2 regions of the Romboutsia sp. genome follow, and region 1 is predicted to be linked to the other one. Evidence: riboswitches for the same ligand, from Rfam matches in the RefSeq annotation. Region 1 holds a riboswitch; the other holds the start of a gene.
The links. Region 1 has a riboswitch for S-adenosylmethionine ahead of AC11VW_RS14035 (methionine ABC transporter ATP-binding protein). Riboswitches for the same ligand answer to the same signal wherever they lie in the genome.

Region 2: it holds a riboswitch for S-adenosylmethionine, as region 1 does, so the genes downstream of both, metK (methionine adenosyltransferase) here and AC11VW_RS14035 (methionine ABC transporter ATP-binding protein) in region 1, are expected to answer to the same signal.

Annotation. Positions count from the first base shown of each region.
Region 1 is NZ_JBXKIW010000086.1:9,644-17,619, forward strand. Features, by position in the region: gene nadC (carboxylating nicotinate-nucleotide diphosphorylase) at 1-757, opposite strand, end outside; gene AC11VW_RS14015 (L-aspartate oxidase) at 735-2,039, opposite strand; gene nadA (quinolinate synthase NadA) at 2,044-2,955, opposite strand; gene AC11VW_RS14025 (MetQ/NlpA family ABC transporter substrate-binding protein) at 3,111-3,905, opposite strand; gene AC11VW_RS14030 (methionine ABC transporter permease) at 3,953-4,702, opposite strand; gene AC11VW_RS14035 (methionine ABC transporter ATP-binding protein) at 4,695-5,660, opposite strand; SAM riboswitch class I at 5,770-5,876, opposite strand; gene AC11VW_RS14040 (hypothetical protein) at 5,980-6,600, opposite strand; gene AC11VW_RS14045 (DUF3793 family protein) at 6,791-7,375, shown strand; gene AC11VW_RS14050 (adenosylcobalamin-dependent ribonucleoside-diphosphate reductase) at 7,452-7,976, opposite strand, start outside.
Region 2 is NZ_JBXKIW010000017.1:6,095-14,070, forward strand. Features, by position in the region: gene recD2 (SF1B family DNA helicase RecD2) at 1-1,345, opposite strand, end outside; gene metK (methionine adenosyltransferase) at 1,499-2,692, opposite strand; SAM riboswitch class I at 2,920-3,025, opposite strand; gene yyaC (spore protease YyaC) at 3,365-3,874, shown strand; gene fabZ (3-hydroxyacyl-ACP dehydratase FabZ) at 4,031-4,459, opposite strand; gene mreB (rod shape-determining protein MreB) at 4,472-5,494, opposite strand; gene spoIIID (sporulation transcriptional regulator SpoIIID) at 5,789-6,055, opposite strand; gene AC11VW_RS02080 (peptidoglycan DD-metalloendopeptidase family protein) at 6,157-6,831, opposite strand; gene spoIID (stage II sporulation protein D) at 7,023-7,976, opposite strand, start outside.

The sequences.
Region 1 (7,976 bases):
CTCCTATTTTTCCTATTTTCTTAATTTTTTCTAGAGACACGTTGCCAGAAAACTCAGTTATAGCTTTTTTATCTATAATTTTCACAGCTTCTAATGCTACTTCTAAATTCATATTATCAAGCATTATAATATCAGCTTTGGCTTCTAGTGCTTCTTTTACCATTTCTAGGTTTTCGGTTTCTACCTCAATTTTTCTAACAAAAGAAGTATTTTGTCTTGCAAGAGCCACAGCTTCTTTTATTCCACCACATGCACTTATATGATTATCCTTAAGCATTACACCATCTGATAAATTAAACCTGTGATTATTTCCTCCACCGACTTTTACAGCATATTTTTCTAATAGTCTCAAATTTGGTGTAGTTTTTCTAGTATCTAATAATTTCGTATTACTTCCTTCTAGTTCTTTTACAAATAAATTAGTTAAAGTCGCTATTCCACTCATTCTTTGTGTTAAATTAAGTGCTACTCTCTCACCTAATAGTATATTTCTAGTGCTTCCTTTTAGAAATGCTATTTTTTCATTCGGATATACTTTGTCTCCATCCTTTTTATATAAAAAGACTGCTACATTTCCTAGTATTTCAAACACTCTCTCAAAAACTTCAAGTCCTGCTATTATACCCTCTTCTTTAGATAGCAACTCTATTGTAGATTTACTACTTTCTTCTATTACACAATTTGTACTTATATCCTCATTTGGAATATCTTCTATTAAAGCATCCTTTATCATTTTATCTATAATCAAATAATTCATCATTAAACTCCCCACATTGTTCTTTTATCGATTTTATAACTATTTCTTTATTTTTCTTTATTAAAACTTCTACATCTTCTTTTATTTCATATACATCATTTACTTTAATGCCTATATCTTCTATACTATCGTTTATTACTTTCGCACTTCTCTTAGAAAAAACTAATCCTTCTAATAGAGAATTACTGGCTAATCTATTTGTACCATGTACCCCTGTACAACTAATTTCACCTACTGCATACAGGTTTTCCATAGAAGTTTTTGAATTTAAATCTACTTCTATTCCACCCATAAAGTAATGTTGTGCTGGTGAAACTTTTATATATTCCTTAGTAATATCTGTACCTCTTTTTAAACACTCTCTGTATATCGTTGGAAATCTATTGACTACATAATCTTCTCCCATAAAGGTTATATCTAAATTTACATAAGGTACTTTTGTTTTATCCATTTGCTCATATATGACTTTTGAAACTATATCTCTGGGTAATAGCTCCTCTACAAATCTATCTCCATTTATATCTAAAAGTCTACCTCCTTCACCTCTTACTGCCTCTGATATTAGAAATTTTTTTTCATTATCGTTTTCTTCATAAAAAGCTGTTGGATGTATTTGTATGTAATTTAAATCCTTTAATTTTATATTATGTTTTAAGGAAACTGCAATCCCATCTCCATTTAATATTCTTTGATTAGTAGAGTTTTTAAATACTCCACCTATACCTCCTGTCGCTAATACTACGACTTTAGCATATACGTTAATTTGCTTATTATCTTTTATAAGTATTGCACCATTACACTCATTCTCATTACTTATTAAATCTACAAAATATGTATCTTCATAAATAGTTATATTTTTTCTTTGTTTTACTTCGTTGATAAGTGCTTTTTCAACACTTTCTCCTGTATTATCTTTGGTGTGAACTATTCTATTGATGCTATGAGCGCCTTCTCTAGTGTAGGTTAATTCGTCATCACTTTTGTCAAAATCAACTCCTATTGCCAGTAGATCTTTTATGTTGTCTATCGATTCTTTTGCCAATACTTCTACTGCCTCTACGTTGTTTTTATATTGACCTGCTTTTAAGGTATCCTCTATAAATAAATCTATGTCCTCTTCATTTCGAGCTGTTGATATGCCTCCCTGAGCTAGGTATGTGTTAGTATCTTCTAGTTTAGATTTTGTTACTAATAATACATTTAAATCTTCTCTCAAGTTTAAACCACAATAAATCCCCGATACCCCTGACCCTACAATTAATACATCTATAATTTGATTCATTATTTTACTTAGCTAGACGGTGCATATTTTGTAGACAATTTAATGCCTTCTCTGCAACTGCTTTATCTACTACTACTTCATTTTTCATATTTAATAGGGTATCATATAGGTTTTGTAGTGTTGTTTTTTTCATATCTATGCAAGATATTTTACCACCTGGGATAAAGAAGTTCTTGTTAGGATTTCTTTTTCTTAGTTCATGTAATACGCCTTCTTCCGTTGCTATTATAAAGTCTTTAGTATCACTTTTTGTAGCATACTCTATTATTCCTGTTGTACTTCCTACATAATCTCCAAGCCCTCTTACTTCTTTTGTACACTCTGGATGCACTAGTACTTTTGCATCTTTATTTTGTTTTTTTAAGTTTAATATTTCTTCCTTCTTTATATTATGATGATACTTACAATACCCATCCCAAAGTATGAATTCTTTTTCTGGGAAAAACTCTGCTATGTATCCACCTAAATTTTGATCTGGTAAAAATAGTATTTGTTTGTTAGATATATTTTTTAATATATCTAAGGCACTTGATGATGTAACTGCTATATCACAATGAGATTTTACTGTTGCAGTTGAATTTATGTAACATACTGTATAAGCATCTGGATATTTATCTTTTAATTCGAGTATTCCTTCTTCAGTTGCCATATCTGCCATTGGACATCCTGCATCTAATACCGGCATTAATATTGTTTTTTCTGGAGATAAAATTTTAGCACTTTCTGCCATAAACTTTACTCCACATAATACTACAACCTCTTCCCTACTGTCTCTTGCTACTTCACTCAGGTAATAAGAGTCTCCTACAGCATCAGCTAATTCCTGTATATTTTCTGGTTGATAATAATGTGCTAGTATTATTGCATTTTTTTCCCTTTTTAATTTTTGTATTTTTTCAACTAAATCTCTACCCATAATTACACCACTTTCTCTATTCTATAAGTTTTTATTTACCAACTGTATATGCATCTGTAAAGACATTGTAGCATTATTTGTTTTATTCATCAATTAATAAGTGTATAATTTCATAAAAAAAAGCATCTTTTAGATGCTCTTTCTCATTAATTCGATTAAAATGATGGTATTATGCTTCCTTGGTATTCTTTTTCTATAAATTCTTTTACTTCTTTGCTAGTTAAAGCTTTTGATAATATTTTTATTTTTTCACTATCTTTATTGTCTTCTCTTACAGCCAGTATATTTGAATATGGAGAATCTTTCGATTCTATTACTATTGCATCTTTAGTTGGGTTTAACTTTGCACTTAATGCATAGTTAGTGTTTATTACTGCCCCTTCAACATCTTTAAGTACTGTTGGAAGTTGTTCTGCATTCATTTCTTTTATTTCTATATTCTTAGGATTTTCAATTATATCTTTTATACTTATAAGTTCTCCGTCTTTAATGCTTATCAAACCATTATCTGCTAGTAACTTAAGTGCTCTTGCTCCATTTGTAGGATCATTTGGTATCGCTATTGTTGAATTTTCTTTTATTTCATCTAACGACTTTACTTTATCTGAATATAATCCAATTGGCTCTAAATGTACTTTCTCTGTATACGTAAGTTTATATCCTTTTTCTTTTATTGTCTCTTCTAAATACGGTACATGTTGGAAATAATTCGCATCTAATGAACCTTCATCTAGCGCTGTATTTGGTAATATATAATCGTCAAATACTTTTATTTCTAATTCATATCCTTGTTCTTCTAACTGTGGTTTTATTACTTCTAATATCTCAGCGTGAGGACTTGATGATGCTCCTACTACTATTTTATTGTCGTCAGTTCCCTTACTACATCCTACTACTGATACTAATATTGCTGATGATAATGCTAAAGTTAATAATTTTTTAAATTTCATTTTTAATTCCCCCATTTATTTTTAATATTTTTATAAGCTTTTACTATTTATACATTCTCATTTAATTCAGTGTTTGTTTTAACTGAAATATCATTATTTGAAACACTTCCTTTATGGTTTTTAACTTTTAAATTTTCCCCATATTTTAGTCTATTGTATGCAAAATTTCCTAGCCCTTGTATTATTTGAACTAATATTATAAGAGTTATTACAGTATATATCATTACAGCTGTGTCAAATCTTTGATGCCCATAAGTAAGTGCTACGCTTCCAAGTCCTCCAGCACCTATTGCCCCTGCCATTGCAGTGTAACCTAGTATTGATATTACAGATAAAGTGACACCTGATACAATTGATGGCATAGCTTCTTTTATCATAACTTTAAATATAATTTGGCTCTTAGTAGCTCCAAATGATTTAGCAGCTTCTATTAAACCTTTATCAACTTCATTAAGTGCTCCTTCTATTATCCTTGCTATAAATGGTGCTGAACCAATTGTTATAGGAACTATTGTCGCTGTTTCTCCTATACTTGTTCCAACTATAATTCTTGTAAGTGGTATTAAAACGACTATAAGTATCATAAAAGGAAAACTTCTAATGGTATTTACTATAAAGCCTAATGATTTATTTATACTATTATTAGGTTTTAGCCCATCTTCCTTTGTAACTACTAATATTATTGCTAATACAAATCCTATTATTGTGGCTAATATTGCAGGTACTGTTATCATATATAATGTTTCTAATAATGCCTCTAGTAAAATTTTATTTACAAATTCACTTAAGCTAGTCATTTGCAATCTCCTCCCATCTTATATTTTTACTATTTAAGTAATTTTTAACTTTTCGATTATTTTCCTCATGTGTATTTATAATAAGAGAACCTAATATATCTTCTCTAAATTTTTCTAATCTACCAAATACTATTGAAAAATCTATATCTAACTCTCTCGCCATATTTGTTATTAGGGTGTTATTTGAAATTTCTTTTGGAAATAATATTTTTATATTGCTTCCACTAGGTAGAACTATATTTTCTTCTCCTATTAACTTTCTAAGTCCCTTTGTATTTTGTAAAAATATCTCTTCTGTATCACCAATTTCTAAAACTTCTCCATTTTCCATTATTGCAACTTTAGTACATATTTGCTTTATTACTTCCATCTGATGAGTTACCATTATTATAGTAATATTTAATTTTTTATTTATATCTTGAAGTAATGATAGTATTGATTTTGTAGTATTAGGATCTAGAGCTGATGTTGCTTCATCACAAAGAAGTACTTTCGGATTTAGAGCTAAGGCTCTCGCTATTGCTACCCTTTGTTTTTGACCACCACTTAAATTTCTTGGTTTATCATCTTTTTTATCAATTATTCCTACTAAATCTAATAGTTCTAAAACTCTTTTATTTATTTCTTCATTTGAATATTTGAAACATTCTAGCGGCAATGCTACATTTTCAAATACTGTTTTTCTCTCAAGTAATGAAAAATTTTGGAATATCATTCCTAAATCTTTTCTTAGTATTCTTAACTTTTTTTCATTTAAAGATTTTACTTCTTCTATTCCTACTAGGACGCTTCCTTCTTTATAATCTTCTAATCCATTTATACATCTAAGTAGTGTTGACTTTCCAGCACCACTATGACCTATTATTCCAAATATTTCGCCTTCTGCAATCTTAATATTTACATCTTTTAATACCTTCGTATTTCCATAATACTTACTCACATTTTTAATACTAATCATATAATCTTCCTCCCCCGTTACTTCCAATTTAAAACATAGTTAAATACTTATATCTTATTTTAAATACAATAAAAGCCTAAGTATAAACTTAGGCTTTATAAGCAATTTATACCCATCTTTCAGCTAATTAGCTGCAGGATTTAGCACCAATGTATATAAATATATACTGGTTGCCGGGTTTCATAGGGCCAGTCCCTCCACCTCTCTTGATAAGGAAGTATTTAATTTTTATTTTTTAACTTTTTTTATTTTCTATATTTTATATAGTATACATCACTGTAATATTTGTCAATCATTTTTCTTATTTTTTTAAATTTTCTTATTTATTCGTTTTATTAGGTGCTATATTTAACTTCTTATTCATATCTTCAAGCATTTTTGTAAAATCACTCTTAGTTTGATCTTTAACTGTTGTAGCTTCATTAACTATTTTTATAAATTCGGCTTGTGGCTTAGCCATTGCATCCTTTGGAATTGCATCTAATTTTTTTATATTGGCATCTATATCTGCTATTGTTTTTTCACCTTCTGCTATTAAATTATCATTCATTTTCTTTAAGTCAGGATCTTTTGTTTTTACATCATTTTTTAGTGAGTTAACAAAAGTTTGCATCTTATCTCTGCTATCTTTATATGCTGCTTTTACATTTTCTAGATGTTTTTCATTTCCTGGATATTTATTCGTCTTATAATATTCAGTTAAACTTTCTGGAGTTGAGTAAAGTTCATAATTTTTTAAAGTCGTACTGTAATTTCCATAATACTCTGAATACTGTTTTGCATAATTCTCATCTAAAGCAACCTTTTCTTGACCACTTTGAGCTGTTGTTGTTTTATTTGGTGCTGTTGTTTTTGGTACTACTTCTTTTTTAGTACACGCTGTTGCTCCCATTGCTATTGCTAAAGACATTCCTATTGTTAGTACTTTTTTAGATTTCATATTCTTGTTTTCCTCCTATTTTATCTTTTGAATTTTAGTTATATAAGTATATTAACTTATATTTATTAATCTTAACTATAATAGTATTTGTAAATTCAAAAATTTTATTATATTTTTTAGTTGATATCGATTATCATTACATGTATAATTTAATTATATTAATAATCATTATCAATAAGGAGAAATAATTATGAGCTGTTATTCTTGTAAAAATAAAATAAATTCATCATATATAAAATGGCTTCTAGAATTACTTGGTCCAGTACTTATGGGTTCTAAGCCTTCTGAAATACTTAATATCCCTAGATTTGATATTAACAAAGAAATTAAATTAAACGATATAAAAAATCATTTTAGCCTATGTTCTAAAGTTGAATTTATAGTTATAGATAAAAAAGAAAAAGGCTTAAAAATCTTATTTGTAAATAAAGAATCTTTAGCTACTCAACTTGACAATATAAAAATACAAAACTTCTTGAAATTTTTAGGATATCAAAATGTAGTGGATGTTAATTCTTGTTTAGACCATTTAATTGAAAAACTAGAAGGTCATAACTTCCCTGATGAAATAGGAATTTTTCTAGGTTATCCACTTAAAGATGTCGTTGGTTTTATGGGATATGGAAATTATAAATTTCACAATACAAAGTGTTGGAGAGTTTATGGTGATCCAAAACCATCCGAAGACTTATATTCAAAGTTCTTAAGTCATCGTCAAAAAATTAGAGATATGCTAAATTCTAAAAGTGCTAAGCTTATACTTACATCTCTCTAAAATATAAATTATATACAAAAAGTCTAGAGCTTTCACTCTAGACTTTCTGCATATCTGATTAACTTTTAATTTTATATTAATTACACTTACTATATCCACATTGTAGGCATATTCCACATCCACCTGTAGGTATTACTGATTCATTTTTACACTCTGGGCATACAAAATTTTCTACCTCATGGATAGTTGTAGATATCTCATCTTCTACATTTGTATTATTTTCTTCATATAAATTATCTTTTTTAGCTTTTTTAGGCTTTTCATTTAAAAGTATGCCATTTCTTTGGCATCCATCTCTATATATAGTTATTCCTTTTAATTGATTTTTCCAAGCTTGTACATATATATCATAGACTTCTTCCACTGTAACTTCATGAGGAAGATTTATTGTAGAAGATATTGATGCATCTATATTTTTTTGCCATGCTTTTTGCATTTGAATTCTTTCACTCGGTTTTAAATTCATTGCAGTTACAAATATATCTGGTAAATTTTCTTCATTTTCTATCTCATTTATATTCATATACTGAGAAACTATAGGCGTATATACTTTGTAATATACATCTTTGTCATGTAGTGTTTCTGTTTTTCTTGTATATGA
Region 2 (7,976 bases), on a different contig from region 1:
CTCCAACTAATATCACTCTAGTGCCTGGTTTTATTGCTCTTAATAGACTATACATAAGCAAAATATCTACCATAGATACTTCATCTATAATTATTACATCTGCTTTAATAGGCTCCTCCTCATTTTTCATAAATTGAAGTTCATCACTGTCAGTTGTATATCCCATTTCTAGTAATCTATGTATAGTTCTCGCTTCTTTATCAGAAGTTTCACTCATCCTTTTTGCTGCTCTTCCCGTTGGAGCCGCTAAGACTACTTCTTGGTCATTATTTTCGAATATTTTTATTATAGTATTTATAGTCGTAGTTTTCCCGGTTCCTGGACCACCAGTTATTATTACTACTCCACTTTCTATAGCTTCTTTGACTGCTAACGATTGATTTTGAGCTAATTTAATATCATCTTGTTCTTCTACAAATCTAATTTCTTTTTCTATATCTATATTTAAATTTTTAAATTCACATTGCGATAATCTTATTATTTGTTTACAGACTCCATTTTCAGATATATAGTACGGAATTAGATATATTAGATTTGCTCCATTCATTTTCTCTATGTGAACTTTTTGATCATATGCTAAATCCATTATGCATTGTTCAACAAGGGGTAATTCTACTTCTAATAATTTCACTGAATCTTGGATTAAAATATTTTCTGGTAGATACGTATGACCGCTACTTAAAGATTGATTTAGAGCATATAAAATTCCTTGAGACACTCTATCTTTAGAATTTTTTTCTATGCCTATTTTACTAGCTATATCATCAGCTATTTTAAACCCTATACCCCTTATGTCTTCAGCAAGTTTGTATGGATTTTTATTTATAACTTCAATGGCTTTACTTTTATACTTCTTATATATTTTCATACAATAGTTAGGAGTAATTCCATATGGAGATAACTCTATAATTATATTTCTAAGTTCTCTATTTTCTTCATAACTTTTTACTATTTGATCTATCTTTTTACTTCCTATGCCTTCTACTTCTTTTAATTTTTCTGGCATATTTTGAATTACATCTAAAGTATTTACTCCAAACTTATCCACTATCCTCTTAGCCATTTTTTCCCCTATACCATGTATCATTCCTGATGATAAATATACATAAATACCTTCTAATGATGATGGTGTTACAGGCATAAATTTATTTACCTCAAATTGAGTCCCATAAGTTTTATGATTTATCCACTTACCCTCAACTTCTATACTTTCTCCTACAGATAGAGTAGGCATACATCCTACAATTACAACTTCATTATCTGAATTTACCAAATGAGCTATTGTGTAACCATTATCTTCATTCTTAAATACTATGTCACTTATCATTCCTTCTATTCTTTCCATACTTATTCTCCTACAACAAATAATATTTCTATCGTTCACCTAAGTTGTACTTATTATACCTTTTATAGGAAATAAAATCACCCCTTAAAGTACTATTATACAGGCATTTCCTGTTAACACTTTAAGGGGTTTAAATATATAATCTATATTAAATTATTGTCCTAATGCTTCTTTTCTTAATAATTCTGCTTTATCAGTTTTTTCCCAAGGTAAGTCTATATCAGTTCTTCCTAAGTGTCCGTAAGCAGCTACTTGCTTATATATAGGTCTTCTTAATTCTAAATCTCTTATTATTGCACCTGGTCTTAAGTCGAAGTTCTTATCAACTAATTGTACTAATAATTCTTCTGGAACTTTTCCTGTTCCAAAAGTATCTATAAATACAGATAATGGTCTAGCAACACCTATTGCATAAGCTAATTCTATTTCACATTTGTCTGCAAGTCCTGCAGCAACTATATTTTTAGCTACGTATCTTGCAGCATATGCAGCAGATCTATCAACCTTTGTAGGATCTTTTCCTGAGAATGCCCCTCCACCGTGTCTTGAGTATCCACCGTAAGTATCTATTATTATCTTTCTTCCTGTAAGACCTGTATCTCCTTGAGGCCCTCCTATAACGAATCTTCCTGTTGGGTTGATATATATTATAGTTTCTTCATCAAGTAATTCTGCTGGGATAACTGCTTTTATAACATGCTCTATTAAATCTCTTCTTATTGTATCATTGTCAACATCTTCTCCATGTTGAGTTGATATAAGAATAGTGTGTACTCTAACTATTTTTTTATCATCATATTCAACTGTAACTTGAGTTTTTCCATCTGGTCTTAAGTAATCTAATAATCCTGATTTTCTAACTTCTGTTAATCTTCTAGCTAATTTATGTGCTAATGATATTGGTAATGGCATCAATTCTGGAGTTTCATTACATGCAAATCCAAACATTATACCTTGATCTCCAGCTCCTATTGCTTCTATCTCTTCTTCTGTTTCTTGTCCAACTCTACTTTCTAATGCTTCATCAACACCCATTGCTATATCGCCTGATTGCTCATCTATAGCAGTTAAAACTGCGCAAGTGTTAGCATCAAATCCAAACTTAGCTCTTGTATATCCTATTTCTTCAACTGTTGATCTCACTAATTTTGGTATATCTACATATGCAGAAGTACTTATTTCCCCTGCTACTAATACTAATCCTGTAGTAACTGTTGTTTCACAAGCTACTCTTGATAAAGGATCTTTTTCTAATAATGCATCTAGTATTGCATCTGATATTTGGTCACAGATTTTATCTGGATGCCCTTCTGTTACTGATTCCGATGTAAATAAATGTCTTGCCATGTTTTGTTTCCTCCTTAATTTATAAAGTACTTCTTACTTTAAATTTCATTTTGTATAAGTTCACTTTTCTTATACGTTGAAAAATTGATTTTTTAATGAAACCAATCTATTTTAAAACCTTGACTATGCTTTATAAGGTAGCTATTTAGTAATTATTATTGAGCATAAAAAAACCTCTTCTTGTACAAGAAGAGGTTAATTATGTATATAAATACGTTAATTAACTAACCTCATCTTTCAAGACTATATAGTCTTGTAGGATTTAGCACCATCTCCCTAATGGGTGGTTGCCGGGCTTCACAGGGCCTATCCCTCCGCCACTCTTGATAAGGTAATCAAGAAAGTTATTAAGTTTTTTTCGTTTTGTGTATTACTAAATCATATGTTACTACCTTTTTAAAAATATGTCAACCAATTTAAATATTAATTTTTTATCCTTTTAATAAAAAATATATATTTCTTATCTTTTTAATAAAATATTTATTTTTTCATTAAATATCATATACCCCTTAAAATTACTAACTTTTGATTTCTTCCTTTTTAATTTTAACATGTCTTTTTTAACTATATAGTATCCTATCTTAACTTAATTTCATATTATATCTTATCTACTTTAAGATAGGTCTTTTTTAGACCAAATTTTCATATATTTCTTTTGAAGGGGGTGTTCCTATGTATTTGGCCAAAGTGAATTATAAAAAAGAAAACGTTGTGCAGACATTAAGTTCAGTGCTTAAAGATTTAGTTGATGAGAACACAGTTGTGGTTTGTATAGGAACAGATCGAGCTATAGGTGATGCTCTTGGACCTTTAGTTGGAACCATGCTAAAAAATAGTGACTTTAGATACCCTGTTTACGGAACGCTAGATAACCCTATTCATGCTTTAAATATATACGAATCTATTGAAAATATCAAAAACACTCATCCAAATGGAAACTTTTTGGCTATAGATGCCTGTTTAGGATCCAAAAGTAGTATAGGTAATATACAAATTAGAAAAGGCCCTATTCTTCCTGGAAAAGGTGTTGGAAAAAAACTCCCTCAAATAGGAAATTATTCTATTGTAGGAATTGTAGATAAGATAGATGAAAATAATAGATTTTCGTTTAATAATGTAAGACTTAGCTTTATATTAGAATTAGCAGAAATGATTTCATTATCCTTATTACTTGCTACTTGATTTTTTCTCTATTTGTATAAAGGAATAATCTCGCACTATATCTTTACATACACTTCTACTAGCTGTGCGGGCTACTTGCTTTTAATCAAAACTAATTTATGAAGTATACTTTTTAAATTTATAAACAAAAAAGTCCTATTTCTAGGACTTTTTTGTTTATTTTTGTACAAGAGCAAACACTAGCTCACCGGTACATGCAAGTTCTTCTCCAACAAAAGCTTTTGCTGTAGCTTTTCCTATATTTCTTCTAACAGAAAGCATTTCTACTTCCATAGTTAATGTATCTCCTGGTCTCACTTCTTTTTTGAATCTAACCTTATCAATACCTGCAAAAACACCTAATTTCCCTTTATTCTCATCCATAGACATCATCGCAACACATCCAACTTGCGCCATCGCTTCAACGATTAAAACTCCTGGCATTATAGGATAATTTGGAAAATGACCTTGGAAAAATGGCTCATTCGCTGTAACATTTTTTATTCCTACTGCTCTTTTTCCTTCTTCTAACTCTATTACTTTATCCACTAATAAAAATGGATATCTATGTGGTATTAACTCTTTTATTTGATCTATATTTAACATTAAAATACCTCCCTATCTTTTTCTTTTGAAGGTTCCTCCTGTTTCAAGCAAGTCTAAAGAACCTAATGCAATTCCTGTTCCCTTAGCTACACAAGATAGAGGCTCGTCTGCTATTATAACTTTAATTCCCGTTCTTTCCTCTATTCTTTTATCTAGCCCGTATAATAATGAACCTCCACCTGTCATTATTATTCCTGCATCACTTATATCTGCAGATAATTCTGGCGGTGTCTTTTCTAATACTCTAAGAGCAGTTACTACTATTTGCTCTGCACATTCATCAAGAGCTTCTAGCATTTCTGAAGAATTTACAGTCATAGATTCTGGTAATCCTGTAACTAAATTTCTACCACTTATTTTCATACTTTTTTCTTCTTCTCTTTTATATGCAGTACCAATTTCTATCTTTATCTTTTCAGCACTTCTTTCTCCGATAAGAAGATTATGTTGTTTTCTCATATATCTTACTATGGCTTCATCAAATCTATCTCCACCTATTTTTATAGATTCACTTACTACAGCTCCTCCTAAAGAGATTACAGCTATATCTGCTGTACCTCCTCCTATATCTATAACCATACTTCCATTTGGCTCAGATATATCTACTCCAGCCCCAATTGCAGCTGCTATAGGCTCTTCTATAATGTATACTTCTCTAGCTCCAGCTTGGCGTGTAGCTTCTTCTACAGCTCTTTTTTCTACTTCTGTAACTCCAGTTGGAACACATACCATTATTCTAGGCATAAAAAATCTTCCAAAACCTTTTTTATCTACAACTTTATTTATGAAATAGTTCAGCATTTTTTCAGTTACATTATAATCTGAAATAACACCATCTCTTAGTGGTCTTATTGCAATTATATTACCAGGCGTTCTACCTATCATCCTTCTAGCTTCTTCACCTACTGCTAAGACAGAATTCGTTCTTTTTTCTATTGCTACAACAGATGGCTCCTCTAGTACGATTCCTTTCCCACTAACGTATACAAGTACATTAGCCGTCCCTAAGTCTATACCTATATCAGCTCGCGACATCGTTCCAACTCCTTTTATATTATTTTTATATTTAAACGTTTCATTATTTTTTTTTAAAACACTCCTATTATACAAAATATACAAAAATGTTACTTTAGTCAAGAATAATATAAAAAAGATTCATATTTTAGCAAAGCCACTAAAAAAGCCCTCTTAAAATAATTCAAAATTTAAGATACAAAAAAGAACCTTTAGAATCGATTCTAAGGCTCTTTTTCTATATTCATATGTATTTTTGATATTTAGATTTTATTTTAAAATATTAAAGAAGCTACTTTTTCAGTAGCCTCGGTTTTAACCTATATTCTTTTTTATATCTTTTTCATATTTTAGCTTAGTAGCCATTCCTCCCCTTATGTGTCTTTCAGATTTATTCTTTTCTAAAACCATTTTAACCTCTTTAGCAAGAGATGGATTTATTTCCTCTAATCGTTCTGTTACATCTTTATGAATAGTACTTTTACTCACTCCAAATGTTTTCGCAGTTTGACGGACAGTGGTATTTTTTTCTAGTATATATTTTGCTACAACGATTGCTCGTTCCTCTATATGAGATCTCAAGACTTCCCCCCCTCACATACTAGCCTTAATCATATATATGTAAGTTTACAAAAAAATATAACAGACTTAATCAAATAATTTGATTAAGTCTGTTATATTTTTTATTTAATTAAACTCATTGGATCTATTGATTGTTTTCCTTTAAAGGCTTCTATATGTACATGAGTTCCCTCTTCACTTTCAACTGGAGATGTATCTCCTACAATACCTAGAGGTTGACCTTCTTTGATCGCTTGGTCTTTTTTAACTTCAATTTTCTCATTCAAATTAGAATATACTACTACTATATCATTCTCACTTTTTACTTTTACTGATATACCATGTTTATCATCTTTAAATACATCCACTATTTTACCCGCTAATAAAGATTTTATATCTTGACCTGTATTAGCACTTACATCTAAGCCTTTATGTATTTCCCATAAATTTAATGTCTTTGAATAACTAGGCTCTTTTTCTGAATATTCTCTAGTAACTTTTTTTCCTAAAAAGCTTAATTTAGAATCACTTTCTTTTTCTTTTTCTTTTTCCTTAGCTTGTTGCAAATTTTCTTTTGATCCTGTTGTTGTTGGAACAGCATCATTATTATCTTTTTCTATTAAATGCAATTCATCCTCGTTTTTGCTATTTCTATCAGTATTATTTACAAATCCGTTATTAGAAGCTAATTCGTCTACATTGTTCTTTGTAAACCAAACTCCTCCAACTGCTAGTGAGCAGATACATGCAAATAATGCTAAGTAAAAACCATCTTTTTCTAATAGTTTTTTCTTCATAGAGCACCTCCAAATATATTTATGTATTTATATTGTTATCTTTAATTTCTATTTTTATACAATTTATGTACTTTTTTGAATTAAGATTTTATTCGAAGGGTACTATTTAATTTTTTATATTATTTGCATGAAAAATAAACCCTATAGTATATATCATTTAATATATTTCATAGAGTTTATTGTATTTTATATTAATATAAATCAATTATTTGAGTTCCTGCATAATAATGAGATAGTATCTCATGGTATTTATATCCTTCTTCAGCCATACCTTCTGCTCCCCACTGACTCATTCCTACACCATGTCCATAACCCTTTACTATGAAATCTAGATAATTATCATTAAAGTCTATATCAAAATTAGCCGAATTTAGATTTAGTATACTTCTTACATCAGTTCCTTTAATTTCTTTATTTCCTATTTTTATTTTTTCTACAGAACCTGCATCACTTGTTTTAAGTATCTTAATTTGGCTACTTAAATTATTCTCACTTATTTTTATATCACCGTAGCTTCTTCTTAAAGTGCTCACAAAGTCTTTGTTACTAATTTTTAATGTAGATACATATTTAGGTGAATAATTCTTATCATAAGGACTATCAACTGACTTTAGATATGGATATGATTGTGAAAATACTTCTTCACAATTCTCTGTTTTACCTGATGATGTTGAAAAATATAAAGTAAGTATTGGCTCATTATCATAAGTTATAATATTCCCTTTAGTTTCTTTTACAGCTTTTTCAATTTTAGAGTAAGAATTTTTCATCCACTCTTCACCATTTTTTTTCTTCAACTCATCATAACTTTTATATTCTTGGCAATGTCTATAATCAGTACAAACCACAGCATCTTTGTGTTTACTTTGATTTCCTTGTTTTTCTTTATACATTACAAAAGTTCTAGCTGCTACCGCTTGAGCTTTTAGAGCTTCTATATTGAATTCTGTAGACATTTCTCCTGCTACTACACCACACAAATATTCTTCAATGTCCATTCGCTGAGTACTACCTAATTTGTGATTATATACATTTATAATTGGTGATTTTTTATCTACTGTTTGATAATTTATCACTTTCTTTACAGTTTCATTGATAACGTTATTTTTTTGATCTAGAGGTGTTGCTTCTATTCCATCATAAGA